DNA from 2 places in the Bifidobacterium sp. LH_389 genome. Region 1 is predicted to be linked to the other one. Evidence: riboswitches for the same ligand, from Rfam matches in the RefSeq annotation. Region 1 holds a riboswitch; the other holds the start of a gene.
What was found. A riboswitch is a leader RNA that binds a small molecule or an ion and turns the genes downstream of it on or off. The one in region 1 is predicted to bind FMN.
Positions count from the first base shown of each region.

Region 1 (6,524 bases):
CCCTTGTTGCCGGCCTTGGTGCCTGCGCGTTCGATGGCCTGCTCGATGTTCTCGGTGGTGATCACCCCGAAGAGCACCGGGATGTCGGCGTTCAGCGACACCTGTGCGATGCCCTTCGCGGTCTCGTTGCACACGAGGTCGTAGTGGGAGGTGGATCCGCGGATGATTGCGCCGAGGCAGATCACCGCGTCGTAGCGGCCGGTCGCCGCCATGCGCTTGGCCGCGATCGGGATCTCGAACGAGCCGGGCACCCACGCCACGTCGACGTTTCCGTCGGCCACGCCGTGACGGCGCAGGCCGTCCTGCGCGCCGGACAGCAGCTTCGAGGTGATGAACTCGTTGAAACGTGCCGCGACGATGCCGATGCGGATCGGTGCGGCCGCCTCGTTTCCGGTACGGGTGGCGGCGTTCGCAACCAGTTGGCCTTCGAATACGGTCATGTCAGTTCTCCTTGATCTGTGCGGTTTCGGTTGCCGGGACGCCCAGCAGGTGCCCCATGCGGTGCTGTTTGGTGGACAGATAGCCTGCGTCGAACGCGTTCGGCGGGATGACGATCGGCACGCGGGAGGCGACGGTGATGCCGGCGCGCTCCAGCTGGCCGATCTTGTCCGGGTTGTTCGTCATCAGGTCGACGGACGCGATGCCGAGATCGCGCAGCATGGCCGCCGCCGTGCCGTACTCGCGCGCGTCGGCGGGGAAGCCGAGCTTCAGGTTCGCGTCGAGCGTGTCGAGACCCTGCTCCTGCAGCTCGTAGGTGCGCAGCTTGTTGAGCAACCCTATGCCGCGACCCTCCTGACCGAGGTAGAGGATCACGCCTCGGCCGGCGTCGGCCACGTGACGCATCGCCTTGCGCAGCTGGGGGCCGCAGTCGCAGCGCCGGGAGCCGAACACGTCGCCGGTCATGCACTGCGAGTGGATGCGGCACAGCACGGGCGGCAGCGTGGCTCCCGCGGCTTCCGCGGTTTCCTCGGTCCGTGCGCCGGCCATCGCGGCGAGGATGTCATGCCCCATCACCAGTGCAACATGTTCGCCGCCGTCGGATTCGTAGCCGACCATCGTGAACCGGCCGCAGTCGGTGGGCAGGTCCACCTTCGCCACGCGCCGCACCGTGCGCGGGAATGAGTGCGTACGACGGTACTCCTGCAGCTGCGCGACGGTGATGTACGCAAGGCCGTGCTCGGCGGCGAACCGTTCGAGATCGGCGCGTCGCATCATCGTGCCGTCATCCTTCATCATCTCGCAGCACAGGCCGCACGGCTCCAGCCCGGCCAGCCTCGCCAGATCGACGGTCGCCTCGGTGTGCCCGTTGCGTTCCAGCACGCCGCCCGGCCGCGCCACCAGCGGGAACATGTGGCCGGGGCGGCGGAAATCCTCCGGCCGCGCGTCCGGGTCGACGCAGGCCATCGCGGTCAGGGAACGATCGCGCGCGCTGATGCCGGTGGACGTGTCCGCGTGGTCGATGGACACGGTGAACGCCGTGCGGTGGTTGTCCGTGTTCGCGGAGACCATCGGCGTCAGGTCGAGCTGCGACGCCAGCTCGGTGCTCATCGGCGTGCAGATGAGGCCTTTGCCGTGTGAGGCCATGAAGGCGATGTTGCTCGGCGTGGCATGGCGTGCGGCGCAGATGAGGTCGCCCTCGTTCTCGCGTCCCTCGTCGTCCGCCACGACGACGATGCGGCCCGCCCGGATGTCGCGGATCGCGCGTGCCACTGCTTGGTCGGTGTTCGGTGAGGTCATGTGTTGTCCTTAGGTTTTGAGCGGAGGAAGTTTGCCTGTCAGAATCCGTGCCTGACGAGAAAATCAGCGGTGATCGCCCGGGAACCGCCGGGACCGTCCCCGCAGCGGTCTCCGCCGCGCGACGGCGGCATTGCGAGCAGCCGGTCCACGTATTTCGCGATCGGATCGGTTTCGAGGTTGACGATGCTCCCGACCCCGCGTTCGGCAAACGCCGTATGCGAGACGGTGTGCGGAATGAGGGACACGGCGAATGCGCCTTCCGCCACGGACGTCACCGTCAGACTGACGCCCTCGACGGCGATCGACCCCTTCGGCGCAATGAACCGCATGAGTTCGTACGGCGCGCGGATCGCAAGGACCTTCGCGATGCCGTCGGGCGTGATCGACTCGATCGCACCGGTGCCGTCGATGTGTCCGGAGACGATGTGCCCGGAGAACCGGCCGTCGGCGGGCATCGCGCGTTCCACGTTCACACGGTCGCCTCGCGCGAGCATGCCCAGGGAGGAACGACGCAGCGTCTCGTGCATCACGTCGGCGGTGAACGCCGTTCCGCGCACGGCCGTCACGGTCAGGCACATGCCGTTGACGGCGATGCTTTCGCCGATGACCGTACGGTCGGTCACCGCCACCGGGGAATCCACGGTCAGGCGCGCGGAATCGGCGCCGCGATCCAGCCGGACGACCGTGCCCAGATCCTCAACGATTCCCGTGAACATATTCGACGCCTCCCTCGATGACGATGTCGTCGCCCACCATGGCGGCGGTGCGGCCGATGATGCGGAATGCGTCGCCGGGAGCCATGACGCCCTCGCCGCCCACCGGACCGGGGGCGTTCCGCCCGCCGAACAGCTTCGGCGCGACGTAGGCGCTCACCTTGGACACCACGCGGTCGCGCAGCGCCGACCACGCCAGTGCGCCGCCGCCCTCGATCATCACGCTGTCCAGACCGCGATCGCCGAGCGCCTTCACGATCCCGGCGACGCTCACATGGCCGTCGCCGCCGGTGTCCGTGTGCAGGATTTCGCATCCGGCATCGCGGTAGGGGCGCGTGCGGCTCTCGTCGTCGACCGCCGTGGCGATGATCGTCGGCGTCTCGTGCGCGGTGGCGACGAGCGCCGCGCCGATCGGCGTGCGCAGGCGGGTGTCGCACACCACGCGGACCGGATTGTGCCCGCCCGGAATGCGGCAGGTGAGCTGCGGATCGTCGGCCAGCACGGTACCCACGCCAACCATGATCGAGGCGAATCTGCCGCGATCCTCATGCACGCGGCGGCGCGCCCCCTCGCCGGTGATCCAACGGGAGAGACCGACGGAGGTGGCGATGCGGCCGTCCAGCGTCATCGCATATTTCAGCATGACGAACGGCGTGCGCGCGGTGATGGCATGCAAGAAGATCTCGTTGAGCCGGTCGCATTCGGCTCTGAGCACGCCCTCGGCGACCTCGATGCCCGCGGCGCGCAGCTGACGCACGCCCTTGCCTGCGACCAGAGGATTCGGATCGGGCGAGCCGACCACCACGCGGGCGAGTCCCGCATCGATGAGCGCCTGCGAACACGGCGGCTGCTTGCCGGTGTGGCAGCAGGGCTCCAGCGTGACGTAGGCGGTGGCGCCCCGAACGTCGACGCCCGCCCGTTTCGCGGCCTCGAGTGCGGCGCGCTCGGCGTGCCAGCCGCCGAAATGATCGTGATGGCCTGTGGCGACGATCGTGCCATTGCGCACGATGACCGCGCCCACCATCGGATTCGGGTTGACCTTGCCCGCTCCGAGCCGTGCGTGGCGCAGCGCCACGGACATGAAGTCCCTATCGTCCATGAGTCTCCTTTCCGTGCGATAGGGCATGTCCAGGGGTTCATGGGAAGGCTGGCGCAAGGGCATGCCAAGCAACGCACCGCCATCGTGCGGCCCCGGAAACGCGAAAGCCCTGGATTCCGGAAGAGAATGCCAGGGCGTCGTCAAAGGGGCCGCGCAAGGGCATGCCGATGCATGCGCACGCTCGCGCCGCCGCAACTTCTTCCATCCAGACTATGACTGTCGGTACCGGAATCGCACCGGTTCGGCCCCTCGATCGCTCGCGGGGCTCGCGGACTGTACCGCCGATCGGGAATTTCACCCTGCCCTGAAGATGCTTGTTCAATTAGCGAGTCCAGAACGTACATGGCCGGTGGGACATGCGCATCCGTCGATCTCGGAATGCGGACCGTTGCCGTGCCGGAAGGCGATGGGCATCCACGATGGGGTGAGTCATGACGGAGGAAACGGCAGAGGGATGTGACCGACATGTCGTCTGTCTGGACAAAGGAGCGAGGAACATGGTCACTGCGAACAGGAGTCGCGTCGTCGTCGTGGGAACGGGCAGCGTCGGGGCGGCGGTGTCGAGCGCCATCGTGCAGCAGGGGCTGTGCAACGAGCTGGTGCTCATCAACCACAATCCCGCCAAGGCCAAGGGACTCGCCATGGATCTGGCCGACGGCTCCGAATTCCTGAACCGGTTCGTCACGATCCGGGCCGGCGGCTGGCAGGACTGCCGCAACGCGGACGTGGCGATCATCGCCGCCGGCCCGAAGCCCAAGCCAGGCGAGACGCGCATGCAGGAGCTGGGCGCAGCCATCGACATCGTCGACCCGATTCTGCGCAACATCACGGCCTCGGGGTTCGACGGGATTCTCATCATGGTCTCGAACCCGGTCGACGTGCTCAGCTGGTTCGCATGGCGGCGCACCGGGCTGCCCCGCGCGCAGGTGCTGGGTTCGGGCGCCGCGCTGGACACGTCGCGCATGAAGACGATCATCGGCGAGACGACGCGCCTCGATCCGCGTCTGGTCTCCGGCTACGTGATCGGCGAGCACGGGGACACGCAGTTCGTGCCGTGGTCCACCGTCTCGTTCATCGGCAAGTCGTTTGCGCAGTATCTGGAAGACAACCGCTCGCGCTACCCGGGCGTCACGCTCGCCGGCATCGAGGAGGAGACCCGACGCCGGGGCCTCGACATCAAGGGGCTGCGCGGCGGCACCAGCTACGGCATCGCTGCCACGGTGGCCGGTCTGGTGCGCATGATCCTATGGAACGAGCGCGGCGTCGTGTCCGTGTCCACGCTGATCGACGGCGAGTACGAATACGGCGAGCACGACGTGTTCCTGTCCCTGCCGGTCGCGCTCGACGGCAACGGCGTGGGCGATTTCGTCGACCTGCATCTGAGCGGCGAGGAACTGGCGAGATTCCATGCTTCTGCCGCCGTGGTACGCGAACACTGCGCGCTCATCGCCGGGCGGCTGTGACGGACTGCACTTCGGTTGCGGCTATGCTCGCTGGACGGGCCGGGCCGCCGTATCGTGTTGCTCATCGCGGTGCCGCGCGGCACCGTTCTGTCGAGAGCGTCGACGGCGGATCTGTCTGCGCCGAGCGGCGGAGCGGCCTGTGCTGGCGTCGTTGGCACAAGGTTTCTACGTAGCTTTGTGTGCGGCAATGCGGCGTTGCCGGTTGGATGGCGTAGTGCGCTGCCGTGGCGGTCCGCATTTTCCGAGTTGTGCGGTCGGCTCTCCCTGTTGCCCCGGATAGCGCCCTTGGAATAATGCCGGAATGACAGGCGATCTACAAGGGCTGCCCTGCGAAATCGACTGCACAACTCGGGAATAGGAAACTACATGGCCGTCCGTGGGGCGGTCCGGGCGGCCGCGGCGGCCCGTCCGGCGGCCTTTTGGGGTTGGAACGGCGGATATTTTCGATTCGTGTGGTGGTTGCTCCGCTCTGCCGCGGATAACGCTGCCGGAATGATGCCGGAATGGCGGGCGGTGTACTCGGCCCGCCCGGTGAAAACCACCACACGAATCGAAAATATGGAACGGCATGGCCTGCGCTGGCGCGGTCCGGGTGGCTGCGGGGCCTGTCCGGTGGCCTTTCGCGGTCGTTGAGGCGACGGAATGGCTGGGAATGCCCTCACCGGAAAGTCGCCGCGAGCGCGGGACGCAGCTGACGCGGATCCAGCATGCGCCGGCGCGTGGTCACCAGCATGCAGACCGCGGTGCCGGCCAGCCACCACACGAACAGCGTGACGAACGGTGCCGCCGTGACTGCGGAACCGGTGACGACGGCCCGCATGATCATGGTGGCGGCATGGGTGGGCAGCATCGGTGCGATGCCGGACAGCCAGCCGGGAATCGTGGAGACCACGCCGGTCGCCACGGTCAGCGCCATGACCATCATGGATGCGACGTGCCCGCCCCGGGCGAAGCTGCCGACCAGCGCCTGATTGATCGCGCCGAACGTGAAGGCCGCGGCCAATGCCGTGGCCAGCAGTGCGATGCCCCTGCCGGCGTCGATGCCCAGCGCCGCCCATGCGATGATGCCGATGGCGGCGGCCCCCGTGATCGCCATGAGCGTACCGGGGACAATGGCCTTCAGCATCAGGCGCCACGTCGGTTCGCGTGAGGTGAGGATGTCCCGCGGCAGCGCACGTGTGAAGACATAGGTGGCCAAAGCCAGACCCCACAGCGCCAGAGAGGTCAGGAACGTGACCGACATGACGCCCACGGAAGGCGCCGAGGCTTCGATGCGGCTGGGCTGGGCCACGGTGTCCGCAAGCTTGGTGCGCGCATATTGGCTGAAGGTCGGGATCCGGCCGAGGGCATCGCCGAGCCCGTCGCTCAGCTGTCTGGCACCGTCGTCGAGCTTGCCCGCGCCGTCGGACAGCTGCGTGATGCCGGTGTCGAGCGCGGAGGCTCCGTCCGCGAGCTGCCGTGCGCCCGTCGCCGCAGAGGCGATGCCGGTCTGCAGCGCCGGCGCGGCATCCG
Region 1 is NZ_JBKEVR010000002.1:38,158-44,681, forward strand. It holds gene ribH (6,7-dimethyl-8-ribityllumazine synthase) at 1-440, opposite strand, end outside; gene ribB (3,4-dihydroxy-2-butanone-4-phosphate synthase) at 442-1,737, opposite strand; gene AC1AZA_RS02615 (riboflavin synthase) at 1,776-2,453, opposite strand; gene ribD (bifunctional diaminohydroxyphosphoribosylaminopyrimidine deaminase/5-amino-6-(5-phosphoribosylamino)uracil reductase RibD) at 2,434-3,549, opposite strand; FMN riboswitch at 3,739-3,865, opposite strand; gene AC1AZA_RS02625 (L-lactate dehydrogenase) at 4,047-5,012, shown strand; gene AC1AZA_RS02630 (ABC transporter permease) at 5,671-6,524, opposite strand, start outside.

Region 2 (6,524 bases), on a different contig from region 1:
CGGGACGCGGCAGGCGTCCGTCACTTCTTGATGCTGGCGTAATAGGCGGCGCCCACGATGCCCGCGGAGTTGTGCAGCTTGGCGGCCACGATCGGGGTCTTGATGTCCACGTACGGCAGGAACTTCTCGCTCACGCGGCTCACGCCGCCGCCCACCACGAACAGGTCGGGGTTGAAGTAGTGCTCCACAAGCCCGTAGTACTTGGTCAGGCGCTTGGCCCACCGCTTGTAGCCCAGGCTCTCCTGCTCGCGGATCGAGGCCGCGGCGTACTTTTCCGCGTCGCCCTTGCCCTTGGGAAGCTCCAGATGGCCGAGCTCGGAGTTGGGGATGAGCACGCCGTCGTAGATGAGCGCCGTGCCGATGCCGGTGCCCAGCGTGGTGGCGATCACGAGGCCGTCCTGGCCCTTTGCAGCGCCGAACTGGACTTCGGCGAGTCCTGCGGCATCCGCATCGTTGACCACGGTGACGGGGCGTCCGCACGCCTCGGAGAAGCACTGCTGCACGTCCACGCCGATCCACGACTGGTCGAGGTTGGCCATGAAGTCCAGCGGTTTGCCGGGCTTGATCGGGGCGGGGAAGGCGATTCCCACCGGGGCGTCGGCCGGCACTTCGAAGTGGTCAAGCAGCTGCTTGACGATCGCGCCGACCGCATCCGGCGTGGAATGTTCGGGGGTGAGGATCTTGAGCCTCGGCTCGGCAAGGTCTCCCTGCTCCAGATCGACGGGGGCTCCCTTGATGCCCGAACCACCGATGTCGACGCCAAACGCCTGAGCTGTTGCAATCATCTTCGATCTCCTTTGCGTGAGAAGGGCTAGCGAACCGGTACGAGGCGATTCTACCGCGCGTTCTCGGCCGCTTCCACAGCGCGACACACGTCCGGTTCCGCCGCCAGCAGTTCGGCGTTGGACGCGGGCGGTGCGGCCAGTGCCTCGCGCAGTCCCTCCATGCCGCTGCGACGCAGCAGGGCCCGGTCTTTCGAGCGCACGAACGTGAGCGTCCAGCGCCGTACGGTCTTGAGCAGAAACTCCATATACTCGCGGGCGGTGAAGTCGCCGCGGCATGCGCGCATCATCCAGATCTTGTTGCGCACCTCGAAGCGGAACCGACGGCCCGGGTCGGCATCGGACGAGCCGAACACCTTCGTCTTGTGCACCACTTCGCTGGCAGGCACGTAGTAGCCGATGCCGCGTCTGAGCAGCCTCGTGGTGAACTCGAAATCGTCGTTCCACAGGAAGAACGCCGTGCACGGCAGCGCGCCGAGCTCCAGCATGGCCCGTGCGTTCACCAGACAGGACACGAACGACATGGACCTCGCCTGGAACGCACGTTCGGTCCCCTCGTGTGCGGCGGGCAACTCTCGTTCGCCGCGGAACAGCCACATTCGCGGGCGCGGACGGCTCATGGGATGCTCGCGCCCGTCCTTCCACAGCGTTCTGGAGCCGAGCACCGTGGGCAGCGTGCCGTTCGCCTCCCGGCACGCCTGCGCGGCCTTGAGCAGCTCGTTCAGGGCGGTCGGCGTGGGGATCGTGTCGTCGTCCATCACCCATAGGAAGTCCGGGGTCACCGCCGCGTCCAACGCCAGTGCCATGCCGGCGCAGAAACCGCCCGCTCCCCCGTAGTTGCGGCTCAGTTCCACCACATCCGCACCGATCGGATGCGTTCTGGCCACCTCGGGCGCCTCGTCCGTGCTCGCATTGTCGACCACGATCACGCGGTCCGCCGGTCTGGTCTGCCCCGCAAGCCCGTCGAGGCATTCGCGCAGCAGCTGCGGACGGTTGTACGAGACGACTACGGCGGTAACGGTTGCTCTGTTCACGAGCGTCATTATAGCGGGCCGGGCAACGGCTTTCCCACGCGGTCCGACCGTTGTCCCGCCCGACGCCGGACCGCCGCCCGGTCAGCCATTGCGTCCCCTTACCGATCCGCTCCGACACGTTCCGTCGCGCGTCGAGCCACAGATGTCCATGGGATGCCGGGGACATTGTGCCCACGCCGTCACCCCACGGCGGTGACATTGTCCCCAACGATTCGCATGACCTTCTGCCGAACCAGAGGCCCGGCGCGCCTGCGGCGGACGGACGGGGCGAACGGGTGGACCGTTCAGGTGATGGGCGCCTGTGGGTAGGATGGTCGGCATGCAGGATTTTTCGGTGCTGCTGCCGGTGTACGGTGGCGATTCGTTGACGTTCTTCCGGCGCGCGGTGGAGTCGAACACCGTCGAGCAGACGGTCAGGCCGGCGCAGCTGGTGGTGGCGCGGGACGGCGAGGTTCCGTCAGACATCGAGGAGTATCTGGACCGACTGCCGTCCGAGCTGGGACGCGAAGGCATCCGGGCGACGGTGGTGCGTCTGCCCCGCCCGTCCGGTCTCGCGGCGGCGCTCAACGCGGGGTTGAAGGCGTGCGACCATGAGTTCGTGGCCCGTGCGGATGCGGACGACATCGCCCTGCCGAGCCGCTACGCCGTGGAGATTCCGGCATTGGAGGCCGGCGCCGATCTGGTCGGTTCGGCCATCCAGGAGTTCACGGAGAGCGGCGGCACGCTCGAACGCGGGCAGGTGCGCACGCTGCCGGCCGGCGGAGAGGCGCTGGACCGTTACGCGCGCATGCAGTCGCCGCTGCACCATCCCAGCGTGGCGTTCCGCCGGTCCGTGGTGCTGGCGGCGGGCGGGTACCCGGAACGGGCCGGCCGATTCGAGGACTACCTGCTCTGGGCGAGGCTCATCATGCGCGGCGCGACGCTGCACAACGTGCCGGACGTGCTGGTGCTGTACCGCGTGGACGCCGGCGCCTACTCCCGCCGCGGAGGGATGGCAATGTTCCGCGGCGAGATCGGCCTGCAGCGCCAATTCTTGCGCATGGGATTCGTCACGCCAGTTCAGTTCGCGCGCAACGTCGCCGTGCGGGCGCTGTACCGGCTCGTCCCCACCGGGCTGCGGCAGGTGGCCTACCGTGCGGCCGTCGCCTTGCGCGGCGAGAATGCGCGCAAAGGTGCCGGGCACGGCGGGCGGGACGGACAAGGCGGACAGTGACCGTGCGCAACCGGCGTATGCGGCCGGTGTCCGGCGTCAACTCCGCAGGCGCGGGACGCCGGACGCGCCGGTGCCGTTCAGCGCTTGATGAACATGGCGCCATCGCCCCAGCCCCAGTCGCCGGCGCCGGCGCCGATCTGGAAGTGCAGCTTGGCGATGCCCAGATCGATCGGGGAGGCCGGACTCTTCAGCTCCGGGTCGATGGAAGCGATGGCGGTGCCGGTCTCCGGATCCCAGGAGAACAGCACGGGCTGGCGGTTCATGGCGCTCGGCGCCTTCGCCGCGGCCTCGACGCCGGCCCTGAACCAGTCGGGGGCCTGATCGCGGGTCTGCGCGTCCATGGTGCGGGTGAGATCCTCGAACGACTTGGATGGCCTGTGCGTGCGCTGGTTTTCGGACAGCTCGTCGAACGACTTGGACGTGTAGGTCAGGTGATGCTCCGGGTGGCCGATCACCACGCCGAGGTACAGCTCCTGGCTCGGCGTGACGCGGCAGTGCTTCGCCGCTTCGACACGGTCCCAACTGCCGCCCACCCAGCAGGTGCCGAGCCCGTACAGCGTGGCGGCCAGCACCACGCGCTCGGCGTAGAAGCCGGCCTTCTCCTTGGCCTCGTCGTCGCCCTTCGGGCCGACGAGCGCCAGATAGTTGGCCGCGTTCGTGTAATGGCCGGACGCATTGGCCTCCTCGAACACCTTGGGCTGGTCGCGCACCAGCTGGATGTTGAGCCCGGAGAGCATGTTGACCGCGTCGAGCGTCATGCTCAGCTGGCGGGCCTGGTCGTCGGCGATCTCGTCGGGGTCGTAGGCGCGCACGGCGGTGCGGATATCGATGGCATCAATGAGTTGCGTATGTTCCATGGTTCCCATTATCCCGCCGCCGGGGCGCGGGCGTGCCGCCGTTCGCCCGGTGCGAGCGGGATTGTGAGCAAGATCATGCGCCGGCGGGTCCCGCGATTCGCGTCCGGACGGCCGCGGTCGTCCGGACATGGTGTATAGTGACGCTTGCAAGTTTCAGGGAAGGTGCAATTCCTTACTGGCGGTAACGGCGCATCCGGCATGCATAACGGATGGTCCGCCGAAGCCCGCGACCCGCGAAGGCGGCTGATCCGGTGGGATTCCGGGGCCAACGGTTACAGTCCGGATGGAAGAAACGGGGTGCTCTCATGAGCGTGTCTTCGCCTACCACCGATCATTCCACCGGCGTCTCGGATTCCGGACGCTGGTCCACCAAGCGCATCGCGGTCTACGCGCTGTTCGTCGCGCTGACCATCGTGCTCAGCTTCATCGAATTCCCGATCCTGCCGGGCGTGCAGTGGCTCAAGTACGATCCGTCCGGCATCGTGGCCCTCGTGGCCGGCTTCGCGTACGGTCCGGCCGCCGCGGCCATCGTCTCCGTGCTCGGCTTCGTGCCGCACGTGTTCACCGACCCGTGGGGCGCGGCCATGGCCATCCTCGTCTCGCTGGCGCTGAGCCTGCCGGCCGCGTTCGTCTACAAGCGCAACCGCACGCGCAAGGGTGCCGTCATCGGCATCGTCGCCGGTGCCGTGGTGGCCATCGCGGCGGCGATCGTGGGCAACCTCATCGTCTCGCCGTTCTACTTCAACATGCCGGTCTCCGCCGTGGTGCCGATGATCGTGCCGATCCTCCTGCCGTTCAACATCATCAAGATGGCGATCCACGGCGTGGTCACGTTCCTCATCTACAAGCCGATCTCCAACCTGCTGGACAAGCGCGCATAGCATCCCGTGACCGTTCGTGGGGCATGGTCTTTGCCGGGCATCCGTTTGCACCGGCGGGGCCGTGCCCCACGCGCGTATCATCTCCCGATGTTCCCATCTTCTGCGTCCCGAAGGGAAAACACTTGACATCCCCCGACATGACACCCCTCGATTCCGCGCCGGCCATCCGCCTGCACGGCGTCCGCTTCCGCTACCACGACGTTGCCTCATGGGCGCTGGACGGCGTTGACCTGACCGTCCGCCGAGGCGAATACGTGTGCGTGGTGGGCGCGAACGGCTCCGGCAAGTCGACGCTGGCGCTCATCATGGCGGGTCTGACCGCCCCGGACGACGGAACGGTGGATCTGCTCGGGCACCGCGTGTTCGACGGCCCCTCCCACGCCGGTGCCGGTGCGGACAGCTACGCCGACGGGAGTGACGCCGACAGTAGCGGTTCCGGCGCGCATCCGGACGAATACCGGGCCGTGCGGCATCGCATCGGCATGGTGTTCCAGAATCCGGAGGATCAGATCGTCACCACGGTATTGGCGGACGACGTGGCGTTCGGCGCGGAGAACCTCGGCATGGAGCGCGGGAACATTGTCCGGCACGTGGACGCGGCTCTGGATGCCGTGGACATGGCCGGCCACGCGCAGGACGATCCCACGCGCATGTCCGGCGGGCAGCAGCAGCGTTCCGCGATCGCCGGCATGCTCGCCATGGATCCCGAACTGCTCATCCTCGACGAGCCGACCGCCATGCTAGACACGGCCGCCCGGGCGGACATCCTGCGCATTCTGGACACACTGCATGCGCGGGGCACCACGATCGTGCACATTACGCACAGCGCCGACGAGGCCCGCCGCGGCGAACGGATCGTGACCGTCTCCTCCGGCCGCGTGACCGACGATCGGTCGGTTGTTCGCTCGGCCGACGGGCCGGACGGGCAACCGACATGCCGCGTGTCGGCCGATCAACCGTCCAGCCGACCTGCCGACGACCGATCGGACCATCCGGTCGACCGGCTGGCTGATCAACCATCCAATCGGTTGGGCGACCGACGTGCCGTCCAACCGTCCGACGAAACGCCGGGCGGCGCCCCCGCCATCGAGGTCCGCCACGTCTCCTTCGCCTACTCCCCCGACGTTCCGGTGCTCGCCGACCTCGATCTGACCGTGGCGCAGGGCGAGACGGTGGCACTCATCGGGCGCAACGGCACGGGTAAATCCACGCTGGCCCGCATGATCTGCGCGCTCGGCAAACCGCAGTCGGGCAGCATCACGGTCAACGGCATCGACGTGGCGCGCGCGGGCAAACGGGAGCGGCGTGAGCTTCGCCGGCATGTGGGCTATGTGATGCAGCATCCCGAGCGTCAGTTGTTCGCGGACACGGTCCGTGAGGACGTGGCCTACGGTCCGCGCAATCAGGGGCTGCCCGCCGCCGAGGTGGAGTCCCGCGTGGATGCCGCGCTCGATCTGCTGGGCATCGCGCATCTGGCGGATCGCTCCCCGTTCGACCTGTCGGGCGGCCAGCAGCGTTTGGCGGCCATTGCGGGTGTGATCGCCTGCCGGCCGGACATTCTGGTGATGGACGAGCCGACCGCCAGTCTGGATGCGGCGGCGTCGGCGCGCATCCGCGAGCTCATCCGCACGCTGCACGCCCGGGGCGTGACGATCGTGCTCATCACGCATGCCCGCGAGGAGCTGTCGCTGGCCGACCGGGTGGTCGACCTGTCGCATCGACGGCCCGCATCGCACACGCGTGGCGGCGCCACAGCC
Region 2 is NZ_JBKEVR010000001.1:202,490-209,013, reverse strand. It holds gene ppgK (polyphosphate--glucose phosphotransferase) at 21-785, opposite strand; gene AC1AZA_RS00850 (glycosyltransferase) at 836-1,816, opposite strand; gene AC1AZA_RS00845 (glycosyltransferase) at 2,136-3,029, shown strand; gene AC1AZA_RS00840 (nitroreductase family protein) at 3,107-3,886, opposite strand; FMN riboswitch at 4,032-4,185, shown strand; gene AC1AZA_RS00835 (ECF transporter S component) at 4,192-4,767, shown strand; gene AC1AZA_RS00830 (energy-coupling factor transporter ATPase) at 4,905-6,524, shown strand, end outside.
Region 2: another riboswitch for FMN. It lies ahead of AC1AZA_RS00835 (ECF transporter S component); the one in region 1 lies ahead of ribD (bifunctional diaminohydroxyphosphoribosylaminopyrimidine deaminase/5-amino-6-(5-phosphoribosylamino)uracil reductase RibD).